Regions from separate parts of the Halomonas sp. DP8Y7-1 genome, predicted to be linked through region 2. Evidence: riboswitches for the same ligand, from Rfam matches in the RefSeq annotation. Region 2 holds a riboswitch; the other holds the start of a gene.
What was found. Region 2 has a riboswitch for thiamine pyrophosphate ahead of tenA (thiaminase II). Riboswitches for the same ligand answer to the same signal wherever they lie in the genome.
Positions count from the first base shown of each region.

Region 1 (7,090 bases), 120 kb from region 2:
CTGGCAGGCGGCGGGTGGCGTTGCGCCGACGCTCGAGGGGCTGCGCGAGCGTGCTCCGCAACTGCTGGATATCACCGATGCTGGCGGCCTGCGCGCTGGCCTGACCTTCTTTCTCGCGGTGATGCTGACGGGTCTGTTCTACCAAGGAACCTGGCAGAGGATCTATGCGGCCCGGGATACTCGCGTGCTCAGGCGTGGCTTCTGGATCGCGGGACTCTTCAACTTCCCGGTCATCGTGCTCATGGGTCTGTTCGGTCTGGCGTTCATCGGCCTGGGACTTGAGGGAGACGGCTCCGTCGCTCTGTTCAGCGTATTGTTGTCCGACGTGCCTCTGTGGTTTGCCTTGGCCCTGATTCCTCTTGGCCTTGCGCTGGTAATGAGTAGCGCCGACACAACGATCAATGCCACCTCCAGCATTATCGCCGTCGACATGCACAGGCTGCTGCCCCAGGCCAGTGAGGCGGCCTTGATGAGAATGGCACGCTGGCTCATCGTCGTCGCTGCAATACCAGTGACGTGGGTCGCTGCGCAGGGCTACAGCGTCCTCTACCTGTTCCTGCTGGCAGACCTGCTGTGCTCTGCCGCAGCCTTTCCGGTGTTTTTCGGCCTGTTCAACCGCCGCTATCACGGTCGCAATGCAGTGATCAGTACCGCAGCAGGTCTGCTGGCCGGACTGTGGATGTTCCCCTCGCCTAACGGTGGCACCGCGACACTCCTGGAATCTTTCCTGCTGGCTGCCTTTGTTCCGGTGCTGGTATCTCTCGTCCTGATGAAGCTGATGCCATCTCGGGAGAGCTACGACTTTGACCGAATGAGCGGCCTGGTGAGACGCTTCCAGAACTAAGGAAACGCTGAATAAATGTTTCGAGCGATGACAGGTCGGTAGCTGCCGGAGCGGAAAGACCGGAGTTTACATGCGGTTAAATGAGGATCTTGAGCACCGCCAGCAGCCGAGATATCGAGCGCAGTAATTTATGCAGTGTTTCCCTAAGGCAATCAAACCGACGCCACTGAACCGAAACCATAACGGCGGGGCGAGCTCCCCCGCTGTTATGGCGGATGTCTGTAGAGGCTGTCGTGCCTAGCAGCAGTGTGAACAAGACGCCAGCTCAGCAGCTGGGGCGTGACAATCCAAGATGGTCGCGCAGCGTCTTGCCCTCATATTCCCGGCGGAAGACCCCACGTCGCTGCAATTCCGGCACGACCTGCTCGACGAAGTCCTCGATGCCGTGAGGCAGTGAGGGTGGCATCAGGTTAAAGCCATCAGCCCCACCCTGTTCGACCCAGCGCTGCATCTCATCGGCAATTCCCTCCGGCGTGCCGACCATCGTGCAGTGCCCACCTCCAGCGGCAAGCCGTCCCATTAGCTGTCTCAGGGTTGGCCGTTCAGCCTCGATAATGCGCAGGATGGTGGCATAGCGTCCTTTCGGTCCTGTAAAGGCCTCCAGCGACGGCAGCGCGGGCACGGGCGCATCCAGCTCCCAGTGACTGACGTCCTGGCCGATAAACTGGCTCAACTGTCGCCGCGAGGCCTCTACCGGCAGCAACTCGTCGAGTTCACGCTGCTTGCGTCGGGCCTCTTCCTCGGTAGACCCGACGTAGGTCACAAGCCCCGGCATGATCGCCACCCTTGGACGGCCTGCGGCTTTCACCCTCGCCTTGAGGTCAGCGCAGTAAGCCTGGGCCGATGGCAGGTCGTAGGCCACCGCGTAAATGGCTTCGGCATAGCGTGCCGCCAGGTCTCGCCCCTGTTCTGATGCCCCGGCCTGAAATAGCACGGGATGGCCCTGTGGCGAGCGAGGCACCGTCAAGGGGCCATCGACCAGAAAATGCTCGCCGCGGTGATGAATCGGTTGCACTTGAGCAGCATCCGCATAATCGCCGTGGCGATCTCGCAGCAGCGCGCCATCGCTCCAGGAGTCCCACAGCGCCAGCACGGTATTGGCAAACTCTTCCGCTCTAGCGTAGCGCTGCGCGTGGCCCGGCATGCCTTCCAGGCCATGATTGCGCGCCTCGCTGTCGAACATTGACGTCACCAGGTTCCACCCAAGCCGTCCGCCCGAGATATGGTCCAGCGATGCCAGCATGCGAGCCGCATGAAATGGCGTATAGAAGGTGCTGGAGACGGTCGAGATCAGGCCGATATGCTGTGTGGCACGCGCCATCGCGGCAAGCATTGTCAGCGGCTCCAAGGTCCACAGCGGACCGTCTGCGACATTGCCCGCGGCATGGCCATCGGCAAAGAAAACCGCATCCAGGCGACCGCGTTCGGCAAGCTTGGCCAGCTCTTCGTAGTAGGCGATATCCGCCAATCGCTCGACGCTGGAACCAGGGTGTCGCCAGGCCGCCTTGTGATGACCGCAACCCAGGATGAAGAGATTCAAGTGCATGGAGGTCATCAGCCTTTCACCAGTCCGCCATCGACAATCAGATTCTGCCCGGTGATGGCCCTGGCCCACGGAGAAGCCAACAGCAGTACCGCGTCTGCAAACTCTTGCGGGGTGGTCACCCGTCGCAGCGGTGTGTTGGCGGCGATGAGGTCAAACACCGCGTCTGGTGTGGCCCTGGAAGCATCCGTCGTGCGCAGCAAGCCGCCGGACACCATATTGACGCTGATATTGTCTGGGCCGAGATCCTGCGCCAGCGTACGCGTCAGCGACAGCAGCGCCGCCTTGGCCGCGGTGTAGTCGTGATACGGCACCACCGGGTTCTGGAACAGGTTGGTACCGATATTGATGACACGCCCGACACCCGCCTCGCGCATGCCGGGAAGCGCTGCCTGAACCGTGTTGAGCGCACCACGCACCACACCCTGAAGTTGATGGTCCAGATGCTCCCAGCTCAGCGAGTCAGGCCCAGGCCGTGCGTCCCCATTGAATGCAAAGTCCGGCAGCGCATTGTTGACCACGGTAGTCACAGGCCCACCGAAGCGCTCACAGGCCCTCGCCAACATGGCCTCCACGCCATCCCGATCGCACACATCCGCAGCGACGGCCAAGGCGTGTTCCGGGTAATCAGCGACCAGCGCCCGGGCGCCTTCTTCGCTGCGGCGGTAGTTGACCACCACGCGAGCGCCTTCTCGCAGGAAGGCGCGCGCCAGGTGAGCGCCCAGACCACGTCCTGCGCCGGTAATCAGCACAATTTGAGCGGAGATATCAGGCGCAATGGGGTCGACAACAGGAGAGGTATCGGGAGCGGTCATGCGATGAGTCCTTGGTCGAGGCGGGGAACGCACGTCGAGCCAGGGACAGACGACTGCGCTGACATCCCTTCGCCGGTATGAACTGGATCAGGTTCGACGGGTATTTCTCAGCCCTGGCTCAGCCAGGACACCCCGTGTCATGCGATCTCGACCTTAGCCCATCACCTTGCCCGGAACAAGACAGCGGGTATCAAGCAGGTGAAAGGGCCTACCCTGATTTGCCATCCTGGCACACGCCGCGACAACCCTATCGCGCCCCGGCCCCTTCACCAATTAAATGTATACACATTTAAGCGACATCTTTCGACCTTCATGGCTTCGGGCTTTGCTTGCCTTCCCGCTGTGACTCTCGCCCATTCTCCCCCTCTGTCCTGACCCTCTCGTCTACCTTGTTACCACCCCCTACTTTGGTACTACCCATTATCGGATCGACGCTTAGAAGGACATTCAACGTATTGTTTATCAAAAATAAATTAATATAAGAGTGATCTATCTTTCATCATGAAAGGGAGCTGACGCGATCGCCAGCTCACTCGGCTCTAGCCTTTTCGATCTTTATTGTATATACATTATGACGGATTGACGGACCGCATCAGCGGTTCGCCAAGGAAGCGCTGAGCACCTCCGCTCAGGCATCGGTGCAGCGTTTCCCTAAGCCTGCCACACGCATCTGTGAGATCGGCCGATGACAACACCCGACAATGCTGATCCACTGCGCCACCTGGTAACGCCATCACCCGTGGAGAACAAGAATATGTCCGCCTCCAGCAGAAGGCCGCTAAGAAAAGCCGTCTTCATACCCACCTTTTCCATCATCATGGTGGCCGTGGCCACTGGCCTCATCAACAACGACATGCTGGTCGATGTTGCCAAAGGGGTCTTCTACATCTCCCTGTCTGACTTTGGCTGGCTGTATCAGCTGATTGCCGTAACGGCCCTGGTGGTGTCGGGCTTCATCTTCTTCTCCCGGGCCGGTGATATTCGGCTGGGTGGCAAGGATGCAACGCCTACCTTTTCCTTCGCTGCCACCTTCGCCATGGCGCTGACGGGGGGGATTGCCACGGGAGTCGTCACTTACTCCGTCAATGAACCGATCATCTATCTAGGCAACATCTACGGCGAAATCAGTCATCAAAGCTTCGCTCCCGGCAGTGGCGAGGCCGCCATCTTTGCCTTGGCAAGAAGCTTCCACAACTGGTCATTCATTCCCTACGCACTTTATTCCATCGTGGGGCTGATGATCGGCTACATGCACTTTAACCGCAGAGAACGCTTCTCGATCTCCTCAACCGTAAGCCCCGTACTGGGCAGGCACGGCAGCAAGATCTGGGTAAGGTCCCTGATCGATATCATTTCCGTTCTGGCCATCGCGCTCGGCCTGGCCTCTTCTCTTGGCGCAGGTCTGGCATTGATCAGCTCAGGCATCGAGGCACAGTACGGCATCGAATCCAACGCCATGACCTGGCTGGTGCTGACGATTGCCATCTCGGCGATCTTCATCACCTCCGCTGTCTCGGGATTGAAACGCGGCATCCGCGTGCTGTCATCGATCAACGCCTATATCTTCTATGCCTTCGTCGCGATTCTGATCATTGTCGGGCCCCTCAACTATATTCTGAGCCTGTCGGTGACAAGCCTCGGCTACTGGGCAGACAACTTCTTCCTTTGGGCTTTCGATACCAAGGAGTCTGGTGGCGAAGCGCTGGTCACCTGGTGGACGATGTATGACTGGTCGATCTGGATCGCCTACGCCCCCCTCATGGGACTGTTTCTGGCCCGTATCTCCTACGGCAGAACGCTCAGGGAGTTTCTCATCATCAACTGGATTCTGCCCTCGGTCTTCGGCCTGGTCTGGTTTGCCATCTGGGGTGGGTCCGCCCTCAAATGGCAGATGGATGGAACGCTGGATCTGATCAGCATCATCAATGACAGCGGCGCGGTATCCGGACTCTGGGGCTTCCTCCAGCACCTGCCCATGGCCAGCCTGCTGGTACCGCTGGCGATTTTCACCCTGGTCATTTCGTTTGCAACGGCGGCAGACTCCATGTCATCGACCATCGCGACCATCTGCACCAGCAACATGTCCGCAGAAGAGGAGTCGCCCAAGCAGCAGAAGATTCTGTGGGGTCTGTCGATCGCGGCTATCGCCTATGTGATGGTGGCCTTCGGCGGGGGCGCCCAAGGCGTCGATGGCATCAAGTATCTTGCCGCAGCGGGAGGCTTTACCGTGGTCTTCCTGTTCGTGCTGATATTGATCAGCGCCGTGCGAACCTTCATGACTCGCTCCCCCCAAGGTGCTGCTAAGCAGCCGGCCGAAGTCTCTCAGCCGGTGACGGGAGGCGTGAATGAGTAACCCGGTCGTAGTCTCAGACGTAGCCCCCGGCTGGCTGGAGGTCATCGCCGTCGCCCGCCATGGACGCGAGCTGACGCTGGATGAGGGTCGCTGGGCACGCATCGAGCGGGCCCGCCAGGTGGTCGAGCAGATGGCGGATGCCAGCACTCCCTACTATGGCATTAACACCGGTCTGGGAGCGCTGTGTGACGTGGTGCTGGATCGCCAACAACTAAGAGACCTGTCGCGCAATACCCTGATGAGCCATGCCTGCGGAGTCGGAGCCCCCCTGCGGGTCGAACAGGTCCGTGCCATCATGTGCTGCGCGGTCATCAACTGGAGCCATGGGCATTCGGGCATCAGCCCGGGCATCGTCCAGGGACTGCTGGCATTTCTTAATATGGGCATCACCCCGGTGGTGCCAGGCCGGGGGTCTGTGGGCTACCTCACACACATGGCCCATATTGGTCTGGCCTTGCTGGGCGTCGGTGAGGTCGACCATGCCGGTGAACGACGCCCCGCCAGCGACGTGCTCGCTCAGCATGCGCTGACACCCGTCGTGCTGGGTCCCAAGGATGGGCTCAGTCTGGTCAATGGCACCGCCGCCATGACAGGGCTTGCCTGTATCGCCCTGGACGATGCCCATGTGCTTGCCGACTGGGCCGACGCCATCGGCGCTGCCAGTTTCGAGGCGCTGTCAGGCCAGCAGGCTGCCTTCACGCCTGAGGTGCTGGCGCTGAAGGGTCAGCCTGGCGTGGTGCGCAGTGGCGCCAACTTACGGCGACTGCTAGCCGACAGCCAGCACCTGCAGCAGTGTCAGGGCCACCACCTGCAGGATGCGCTCAGCCTGCGGGCCATGCCCCAGGTCCATGGCAGTTGCCGAGAACAGCTTGAGCACGCGATACGCCTGGTCGACGGAGAGATCAGCGCAGCTACCGACAACCCTCTGGTGATCGACGAAGGCACCCATGCCAGAATCGTGTCACAGGCCAATCCTCATGGGGCGCCGGTCGCCCTGGCCTGTGACAGCCTCGCCATGGCGGTGTGTGAGTGGGCATCGATCTCGGAGCGTCGAAGCTATCGCCTGGTCACTCCCCAGGCCAGCGAGCTTCCCGCCTTTCTCACGCGTGACAGCGGAGTGAAGTCCGGACTGATGATTGCCCAGTACACGACAGCGTCGCTGGCGGCAGAGGTCAAGCGGCTGGCTCTGCCCGCATCGGTCGATAACTATCTCACCTCTGGCCTGCAGGAAGATCACCTTAGTTTCGGCGACAGCGCCGCCCTCAAGCTCGACCAGGCGCTGGAAGGCGCTCTTCGCGTGCTCAGTATCGAGCTGTTACTGGCCGTGCAGGCATTGGACTTGATTCCGAACACGGGCTTTGGCCTGGGAGCCGAGCTCACACGGCGCCTGGTCAGAGAGCGTATCGATCACTATGACGAAAGTCGGCCGCTGCATCAGGACATGGAACAGGCCCTGTCGCTACTGAAAAGTGCCACCGCCATCGCGGAGGTACGACGTCTACTCGACGCGTGAGATGACCACCCTTTCTTGCCCC
Region 1 covers NZ_JAHVIN010000005.1:916,757-923,846, reverse strand. The annotation lists gene KUV41_RS09315 (sodium:solute symporter family protein) at 1-844, shown strand, start outside; gene KUV41_RS09310 (LLM class flavin-dependent oxidoreductase) at 1,110-2,399, opposite strand; gene KUV41_RS09305 (3-oxoacyl-ACP reductase) at 2,399-3,202, opposite strand; TPP riboswitch at 3,250-3,347, opposite strand; gene KUV41_RS09300 (BCCT family transporter) at 3,888-5,555, shown strand; gene hutH (histidine ammonia-lyase) at 5,548-7,068, shown strand.
Region 1: another riboswitch for thiamine pyrophosphate. It lies ahead of KUV41_RS09305 (3-oxoacyl-ACP reductase); the one in region 2 lies ahead of tenA (thiaminase II).

Region 2 (9,978 bases):
ACCGCCATGTACGAGCCGCCCAAGCTGGCACCCTTGGATCCCATCATCCGTGCGGGACGTGAGCGCTGCGGCGCCAGCCTTGTGCCGACCAATCCAAGAGGGGTCGCCGCCCTGCTCAAGGCGCTGAAGCGCTGCGAGGCCGTCGGCATCCTGCCGGACCAGGAGCCCAGCTGGGGCAGCGGTGTCTTTGCTCCCTTCTTCGGACGCCCGGCCTATACCGCCACCCTGCTGCCAAAGCTGGTGGGACGCACCGAAGCACGGGTGGTGACAGGCGTCGCCCTGCGCCTACCCGGGCGAGGGTTTGCCCTGCACTTCCTGGCCGCCGACGAGCGGGTCTACGATGCCGACGAGACGACCTCCTGTACCGGTGTCAATGCCAGCATCGAAGAGGTCATCGCGCTCGAACCCGCCCAGTACCAATGGGAGTACAAGCGCTTCACCAAGACCCTGGAAGAGCAGCGCGGCGATCCCGACTTCCGCCGCCACCGGCTGTACAGTTCGAGGAATATGAAGTGACCCGTCCTCAGGACTCGATCTCCCGCGACACCCATGTAGGGCACGCCTTGTACGTGATGTACCTGGCGGGCCTGGTCACCGGGTTCCTGACCCTGCTGATCGCGCTGATCGTGGCCTACGTGTACCGCAAGGATGCCCCGCCGTGGCTTCGGGCCCACTATCACTACCTGATTCGAACCTTCTGGATCGGCCTGGTGTATGGGGCCGCCGCGGCGGTGCTGACGGTTCTGGTCATCGGCCTGGCCTTGCCACCACTGCTGGTCAGTGCCTGGTTCGTGATTCGCTGCATCATCGGCTGGCGCGCGCTACACCGGCGGCTGCCGCCGCCTCGGCTGGACAGCTGGCTGTGGTAGCCATCTGACGCAGCCGAGCCGACACCCGCCAACGCGGGCGCCCCTGCTGCCTCGCGCCTTACCTGCCGAATCAGTCTCTTCTCCTGTCTATTCTCTTGTCCCTGTCTCTTCCCCTTCCCCTTCTCTCCTGCCCTTGCCCCTGCGACATGTATCCGCAGGGATACATTTCTTCGCAATTTTGTCGCCAGAAGACGACACGGAACCTCACTTTCCACCTCCTCTCAAAGGCAGGTAGAACCCATCTATTGCATCTTTACCATCAGACAATAGGCTAGAGTGTGGAGAGCATGGATAGCCGTTTCAGCACAAATATGGGCAAAGTGAGACACGCGACCTGCTGGCTGACCGCCTCTCGACCATCGCCGCAACGGCAGTCGCGGCGATGGTCACGTATCACGGCGATCCGCGGCAGACCGTGATGGCTCCGCGATAGCCGTGACAGGTCCCGACGCCCACTGCCCAACGTCCCACTGGTTCCGCCTGACAGAGCACTGGCAGTTCGGTGCCATCAGGCCGCAAGGAGAGCGAACGTGAACACCCGAGTCATCTGCGGACGGTCGACACCGCCCACTGCCTACCCAGCCGAGTCAGCCCGCGTCAGTGGACGCGGCCGCCCCCACTGGAAGGCCGCTGCATCATGGGCACTGGCCGGCATGCTGGTCAGCGCACCCGCGCTGGCGGTGGATGCCGACAGCCTTTTCGAACAGGTGACCGATCAGGCGAGAACCCTGGCCGAAGCGCCCTACGAAGCGCCAGAGAGTACACTGCCTGACGCCGTGGCCGAGATGGGCTACGACCGCTACCGGCAGATTCGCTACCGCGATGAACAGGCGCTTTGGCGCGATCACGGCAACTTTCAGGTGGAGCTGTTCCATCCCGGCTTTCTCTACGACCAGCCGGTCGATATCCATCTTCTCGAAGATGGTGAGGTGCGCACCCTGCCCTTCGAGCAGCAGCGCTTTCGCTACGACGACGATGCTGCTGAGCTGGCCGAACTGGATCTCGGCGACCAGGGCTATGCCGGCTTCCGTCTGCATTACCCGCTCAACCGAGCGGATGTCGACGACGAGTTTGCCGTATTCCTCGGCGCTTCCTACTTCCGCCTGGTGGGCAGAAACCAGGGCTACGGGCTCTCCGCAAGAGGCTTGGCGATCGATACGGCCATGCCCCAGGGCGAAGAGTTCCCCTCCTTTCGCGAGTTCTGGCTGGTCCAGCCTGAGGCTGACGCCAATCGTATGACGGTTCTGGCGCTGCTGGACAGCCCGTCGCTGGCCGGGGCCTACCGCTTCGAGATTGCGCCTGGCAAGAACACTGTCGTCGACACCGAAGCGCGACTGTTCGCCCGCAGCGATGTCGAAAAGCTCGGGGTCGCCCCGCTGACCAGCATGTTCCTGCATGGCGAAATGGATCGGCAGGAAGAAGATGACTATCGCATCCGCGTGCATGACTCCAGCGGGCTGCTGATGGCCACCAGTTCTGGCGAATGGACCTGGCGCGTTCTCGATAATCCCGCAGACCTGCAGATCTCTGGCTTGCAGGATACCTCTCCCAGGGGCTTCGGCCTGGTCCAGCGTCCGCGCCACTTCGATGCCTATCTGGACATGGAAGCCCGCTACGAACGCCGCCCAAGTCAGTGGGTACAGCCCGCTGGCGACTGGGGAGAAGGCCACGTGGAATTGATCGAAATTCCGACCGACAGCGAGACCCACGACAATATCACGGCCTACTGGGTCCCCTCCTCGCCCCTCAAGGCGGGAGAGTCACGCACCTATCGGTATCAGACCTGGACCTTCGCTGACACCCCCATGGAGGAACCCCTGGCGCGGGTCGTCAGGTCACGCCAGGGCTGGGGTGGCATTCCCGGTCAGAGCAATCCCCCCGACGAACAGCTCAGGCAGTTCATCATCGACTTCCGCGGCGGCGAGCTCGAGGGTCTCGATGCGAGCCAGCCGGTCAGCGTGCACCTGACCACGTCCAGTGGCGAGACGACGGAAACCAAGGTGACAGCGCTGCCCGATGGAGACACCTGGCGGGCCAGCTTCAAGCTGCTGCCTGACGGCGAAACGCCGGCAGACCTGCGCCTGACCTTGATGCTGCGCGACCAGCGCCTGAGCGAAACCTGGAACAGCATCTGGAGTCCCCGATGAACGAGCATACCCCGGAAGTCCCCTGGCCCCGGTGGCGCAGAACGCTGGTAGGCATGGCCATTGCCGCCACCACCGCGCTGGGTGTCTGGACCATGTTCAAGATCCTGTATGTCGAGGGCATCACTCCCCTGGAAATGGCCATCCTGGGGCTGTTTGCGATCACCTTCGGTTGGATCACCATGGCCTTCTGGAGCGCCGTGATCGGGTTTGTGCTTCACCTCACTGGGCGTGACCCCTTGAGCCTCAAGCGGCGTGGCCCCGGACCGATGAGGCCCGCCGGCTCTCGCTCTCGCACCGCCTTGGTCATGCCGATCCACAACGAGGACGTGGCCCGGGTCGCGGCTGGGCTCGAGACGACCTGCATGGACCTTGGCGAGCTGCCGGAGGGCATCGACGTCGAGGCCTTCGTGCTCAGCGATAGCACCGACGACGCCGTCGTGGCGGAAGAAAAGGCCGCCATGGCAGCGCTGCAGCAGCGACTCGAGGGCCACTGCCGGCTGCACTATCGCCACCGGGACAGCAACGCAGGACGCAAGGCAGGCAACTTGGGCGACTTCTGCACCCGCTGGGGCAGCCACTACGACTATATGCTGGTGGTCGACGCCGACAGTCTGATGAGCGGTACCACGGTGGTCGAGCTCATCGACGAGATGATGGCCAATCCTCGACTGGGGCTCCTTCAGACGGTGCCCATTCCCGTGCGCCAGCAAAGTCTGTTCGGGCGCTGCAATCAATTCGCTGCCGCGCTTTACTCGCCCATGCTGGCGGCAGGGCTGAGCTTCTGGCACGCCACCGCAGCCAACTATTTTGGCCACAATGCCATCATTCGGGTGGACGCGTTCACCGACGCCTGTGGCCTTCCCGAGCTCCCCGGCAAGCCGCCCCTGGGTGGCGATATCCTCAGTCATGACTTTGTCGAGGCAGCGCTGTTGCGCCGAGCCGGCTGGCAGGTGCGCATGCGCACCGACCTGGGCGGCAGCTATGAGGAAATGCCCAGCCACATTCTCGACTATGCCAAGCGTGATCGACGTTGGGTACAGGGCAACCTGCAGCATCTGCGCCTGCTGAATGGCCACGGCCTGCATGTGCTGAGCCGTCTGCACTTCTTCTTCGGCGCGCTGGCCTACCTGTCGTCGCTGGTGTGGCTGGCGATCCTGGTCATCAGTACCATCGATGCGCTGATCAGGGCTCTCGTTCCCACGAACTTCTTCACCGCCAGCTCGCAGTTGTTCCCTGACTGGCCCATCGCTCCGCCCAACCTGATCATTCCCTTGTTGATCGGCACCTTGGGCATGCTGCTGATGCCCAAGGTGCTGGGACTGATACTTGGTCTCATGCGGGATCCAGAGGGCTACGGGGGACGCCCAAAACTGGTCTTGAGCATGCTGGTGGAGACCCTGTTCGCCATGCTGATCGCACCGCTGATGATGGTCTTCCACAGCCGTTTCGTGATCCAGGTGCTGACCGGTCGTACCGTTGCCTGGGACCCGCAATCCCGAGAGGGGCGGGCACTGCCCTGGCGGGAAGCCTTCCGCCATACCTGGCTGTGGTCGCTGATTGGTGCGGTGTGGGCTCTTGTCACCTGGGCCTACACTCCGAGCTTCTTTCTCTGGCTGACGCCCGTCTGGCTCGGCCTGGTGCTGGCGGCTCCGCTGGTGCGCTGGAGCTCCAGCCTGACCATCGGCCGCCGCCTGGCCCGCGCCGGGCTTCTGCTGGTACCCAGTGAGACACGCCCCCCCAGGGTCGTCGCCGATCTACACATCGAGAGTCAGCTACCCTCATCGGGCGCGCCGGCCGCTCCCCCCAGCGAGCGTCCCCGAGACATGCCTGTGCAGTCCTTCCGACGCCCCCATCAATCGGCTGAGGTGCACAGCGACCCTGGCCACCCGATCGACACCCCCACGCCAGATCGTCGCTGATCCATCATAAGCCATCATCAGCGTCGGTGCAGGACGCCGCGGCCGTGACCCTCATGGCCGCGGCGTCATCATTAGGTAGTCTCTCTCGACAACCTCCCTTGACGCCCCCTTCCGATGCTATCCGAAAGTGGTGTCTGGCAAAGCCGCAGGGGCGTGCTAGACTGCGGTCGACTCGCTTGACGGGGTGCCGGTCAATCCGGCTGAGATGGTGCAGGGCCAGCGTGGTGTAGCGGCCCGACAGCACCGATCCCGTGGAACCTGATCCGGGTGCGGTGTGGACTCACACCTTGAACCGGCGTAGGGAATCAGGCGGTGGCACGCCTTCCCTGCGGGGGCCTGCCCTTCCTCCCCGCCGTCCTTCTCTGCCCCGCCCACCGGATCCACTATGCCGGAGCTATCATGGGCTATTGCTTCAACGATCTGATCGCTGCCTGCCGCGACGACTGGCGGCGCTATACCGAGCACGACTTCGTTCGTGCACTTGGGCGCGGCGACCTGAATGACGCCAGCTTTCGCCACTATCTGAAGCAGGACTACCTGTTTCTCCTGCAGTTTTCACGCGCCTACGCCCTTGCTGCCTACAAGAGCCAGGACCTGGAGAGCTTGCAGGGGGCCTTCAAGGGGATGCAGACGATCCTCGAGGTCGAACTGGGCCTGCATCTTGCCTACTGCCGAGAATGGGGCATTGACGACAGCGAGCTCAGCCGTCTACCGGAGGCACGTGCCACCCTGGCCTATACCCGCTACGTCCTCGACACCGGCAGTCGTGGTGATCTGCTGGACCTGCACGTTGCCCTGGCGCCCTGCATGGTCGGCTACGCCGATATCGGTCGCTGGCTGGCGGATCATCCCGAGACGCTGCGTGGTGGCGACAATCCCTACGATGCCTGGATCACCATGTACGCAAGCCCTGACTTTCAGGCCTCGGCCGTGCGCGAAAGGCACTGGCTCGACGACCAGCTCAGCCAGGTATCGAGCGCTCGTTTCGACCGGCTGGCGCGCATCTTTAGCGACGCGACCCGTCTCGAGACCGACTTCTGGCAGATGGGACTGGAGCTGAGCGACTGACCTTGGCGACGCCTTTGGGCGATCGACCTGGGCGATCGCGCTCGACAACACAGACAAGCTGACAACAGCAACGCTTGACGGGGTGCCGCAGCCAGCGGCTGAGATCATGCAGCGCATGAGACCCGTTGAACCTGATCTGGGGATACCCCCGATGTTACGGCATCGAGGCGAGGACCAGCGTAGGGATCAAGCGCTCACGGCCACGGCCTCGACGCCCCCTTCTCCCTCGCGACGTGCCATTACCACCATCAGGGCGACGCCACTTGCCCTGCACCGCCGTGAGAGGAAACCACCTATGTCACTCGACCATCCCTCGTCTCATCCGAGATCCCGCCATGACGCCCACTTCCTGGCCGAGACGGCCAGGGTCGACCAGGCCGCCGTCACTCCCCTGCCAGGCTCTCGCAAGGTCTATGTAGAGGGCTCCCGCCCCGACCTGCGGGTGCCATTTCGCGAAATCACCCTGTCGCCGACGCGCACTTCAGGCGCCGACGAAGCCAATCCACCGCTACTGGTGTACGACACCTCAGGCCCCTATACCGACCCGGCGATACAGGTCGATCTGCGCAAGGGACTGGCCGAGTTGCGCAGGCCCTGGATTGAGGAGCGCAACGACACCGAGTGGCTCGACGGTCCCACCTCCGAGTACGGCCGCCGGCGTGCCAATGACCCACTGCTGGCACCGCTGCGCTTCGAGCTGACGCGCACACCACGCCGCGCCACCAGGACCGCCGATGGCCGCCCGGGCAACGTCACCCAATTGCATTACGCGCGGCGCGGCATCATCACACCGGAAATGGAGTTCATTGCACTTCGCGAGAATCAACGTCGACAGGCCCTTCAGGACCCTTATCGTGGCAGTGACGAGGTCGAAGCGATACTTGGCCACCAGCACCCCGGCCAGTCGTTCGGAGCCCGTTTGCCGGATGAGATCACCCCCGAGTTCGTGCGCCAGGAAGTGGCCGCCGGACGTGCCATCATCCCGGCCAACATCAATCATCCCGAAGCCGAGCCGATGATCATCGGGCGTAACTTTCTGGTGAAGATCAACGGCAATCTAGGCAACTCTGCGGTGACCTCCTCCATCGAAGAGGAAGTGGACAAGATGACCTGGGGGATTCGCTGGGGGGCGGATACGATCATGGACCTGTCCACTGGACAGAACATCCATGAAACCCGTGAGTGGATCATCCGCAACTCACCGGTGCCAATCGGTACCGTGCCACTCTATCAGGCGCTGGAAAAGGTCAAGGGCGTGGCCGAGGACCTGACCTGGGAGGTCTTTCGCGACACCTTGATCGAGCAGGCGGAACAGGGGGTGGACTATTTCACCATCCACGCCGGTGTGCTTCTTCGCTATGTGCCGCTGACCGCTGGCCGAGTCACCGGCATCGTCTCGCGGGGGGGCTCGATCATGGCCAAGTGGTGCCTCTATCACCACCAGGAAAGCTTCCTCTACACCCACTTCGAGGAGATCTGCGAGATCTGCAAGCAGTATGACGTGGCCTTCTCGCTGGGCGATGGGCTGCGCCCGGGATCCGTGGCAGATGCCAATGACGAAGCTCAGATGGCCGAACTCAAGACCCTGGGCGAGCTGACCCACATTGCCTGGAAGCACGACGTGCAGGTGATGATAGAAGGGCCCGGCCACGTGCCCATGCACCTGATCAAGGAGAACATGGACAAGCAGCTCGAGTACTGCGACGAGGCGCCCTTCTACACCCTGGGCCCGCTGGTCACCGACATCGCTCCCGGCTATGACCACATCACCTCAGGCATCGGCGCGGCGATGATCGGCTGGTACGGCTGCGCCATGCTCTGCTACGTCACCCCCAAGGAGCACCTGGGCCTGCCCGACAAGGACGACGTCAAGACCGGGATCATCACGTACAAGATCGCCGCCCATGCGGCGGATCTGGCCAAGGGGCACCCCGGCGCTCAGCGCCGGGACAATGCGCTGTCCAAGGCACGCTTCGAGTTCCGCTGGGAGGACCAGTTCAACCTGGGCCTGGACCCGGACACGGCCCGCGCCTACCACGACGAGACGCTGCCCAAGGACGCGGCCAAGGTGGCCCACTTCTGCTCCATGTGCGGACCCAAGTTCTGCTCCATGAAGATCAGCCAGGAAGTCCGAGACTATGCCCGCGACAACGGCCTGGACGGCGACAGCGAGGCGGTCATGGCGGGCATGGAGGCGCAGGCACAAGCCTTCCGCCAGCAAGGCGGTGCCCTGTACAAGGAAGTCTGACGCAAGCCCATCACGGCCTCCTTCCCGCCCGCGGCCCCGCGGGCGGGAAGGAGGCTGCCGCAAAGCGAATGCTGCGGCGGAGATTCAGGGCCGCCGGCAGCCTTCACGCTGCATCGCACAAATTGCTACCAAAGTCTAACCTCTTTGCCCTGTCACTTGATGGTCGTCACAAGCTGTGCTGTTCCACCAGCAACTGGCCCTCCCTACCTCCCCAGGACAATTATGAGGCACCGGCCGCGGTGCTAGATTCGCCGCCATCCCCCCCCCCGTTTACACGCCTTAACAAGGCGTCTTTCTCTGGAGATGGCATGAAAGCCCCGATACTGGTGATCAACTGCGGCTCCTCCTCGATCAAGTTTGCGCTGGTCGATCAGACCCCTGGCGCACCTCGGATATCAGGCATTGCTGAGCGCCTGGGCAGCCACGATGCCTGCCTGAAGCTGGAAGAAGAGCACGGCAACCGGCGTGACATTTCGCTACCTCGAGCCACCCACGCCCTGGCGCTCAAGACCATCCTCGACCACCTGGGTGATCAACGTCCCGTCGGCATCGGGCACCGGGTGGTCCACGGCGGCGAGCGCTTCACCTGCGCCACGCTGCTGGACGACACGGTAGTCCGCACCATTCGCCAGACCGTCAGCCTGGCACCCTTGCATAACCCGGCCAACCTGGATGGCATCACCGCCACCCGACGTCTGTTCGAGCACCTGCCCCAGGTGGCGGTATTCGATACCGCCTTCCACCAGACCCTGCCGGCCCACGCCTACCGCTATGCGATTCCCGAAGACCTGTATCAGCGCCACGGCATCCGGCGCTACGGCTTCCACGGCTCCAGTCACGCCTACGTCAGCGAGCGCCTGGCCGAGGTCAGCGAGCGGGGACACGGAGGTTGGCTGATCGCCCATCTCGGCAATGGCTGCTCCGCAACCGCAGTCTGGGAAGGCGAAAGCCAGGATACCAGCATGGGCATGACGCCCCTGGAGGGGCTGGTGATGGGCACACGCAGTGGCGACGTCGACCCGGGCCTGCACCTCCATCTGGCCCGCCAGCTAGGGATGTCGCTGGAATCGATTGACCTGCTGCTCAACCAGAAGAGCGGCCTTCTCGGCGTATCTGGCCTGACCAATGACATGCGCGAGCTGGAGCAGGCCGCAGGCGCAGGACACCCCGGCGCGACCCTGGCCATCGAAGTGTTCTGCTATCGCCTGGCCAAGACCCTGGCCGGTCTCGCCTGCGCGCTTCCTCGGGTCGATGGCATCGCCTTCACTGGCGGCATAGGAGAAAACTCGTCGCTGATTCGGGCCCGCACGCTGGGCCACCTCAAGGCGCTGGGCGTGCATCTCGATAGCGCTGCCAACAGCGCTCTTGCGCGCGGCAGCGAAGGTGCCATCCATGACGCCAGCGAGTCCGGTTCGCCGGAAATCCGCGTCATTCCCACCGATGAAGAAGGCTATATCGCCAGCCAGACCCGAGCACTGATCACCCGTCTGGCACTGGCCGACAGGTCCGAGGAAGCCGTATGAGCCTGCAACCCCGTACCCTGCTGTTGATCCCGGTGGATGAGGGGGTCGCCCTGACCTCTGCGGCGCTGGGAATGCTGCGCGCACTGGATACCCTGGGCCTGGAGGCAGGCTTCCTGCAGCCATTCAGCCAGGCAGAGGGCATCGATGACGATAGCAACAGCGCCGAAAGGGCTCGCTCGCTGGTCGCCAGCACCCTGGGCATCG
Region 2 covers NZ_JAHVIN010000005.1:799,915-809,892, reverse strand. The annotation lists gene KUV41_RS08800 (lysophospholipid acyltransferase family protein) at 1-516, shown strand, start outside; gene KUV41_RS08795 (hypothetical protein) at 513-869, shown strand; gene KUV41_RS08790 (glucan biosynthesis protein) at 1,400-3,016, shown strand; gene mdoH (glucans biosynthesis glucosyltransferase MdoH) at 3,013-4,935, shown strand; TPP riboswitch at 5,106-5,257, shown strand; gene tenA (thiaminase II) at 5,335-6,003, shown strand; TPP riboswitch at 6,072-6,206, shown strand; gene thiC (phosphomethylpyrimidine synthase ThiC) at 6,299-8,251, shown strand; gene KUV41_RS08770 (acetate/propionate family kinase) at 8,560-9,774, shown strand; gene pta (phosphate acetyltransferase) at 9,771-9,978, shown strand, end outside.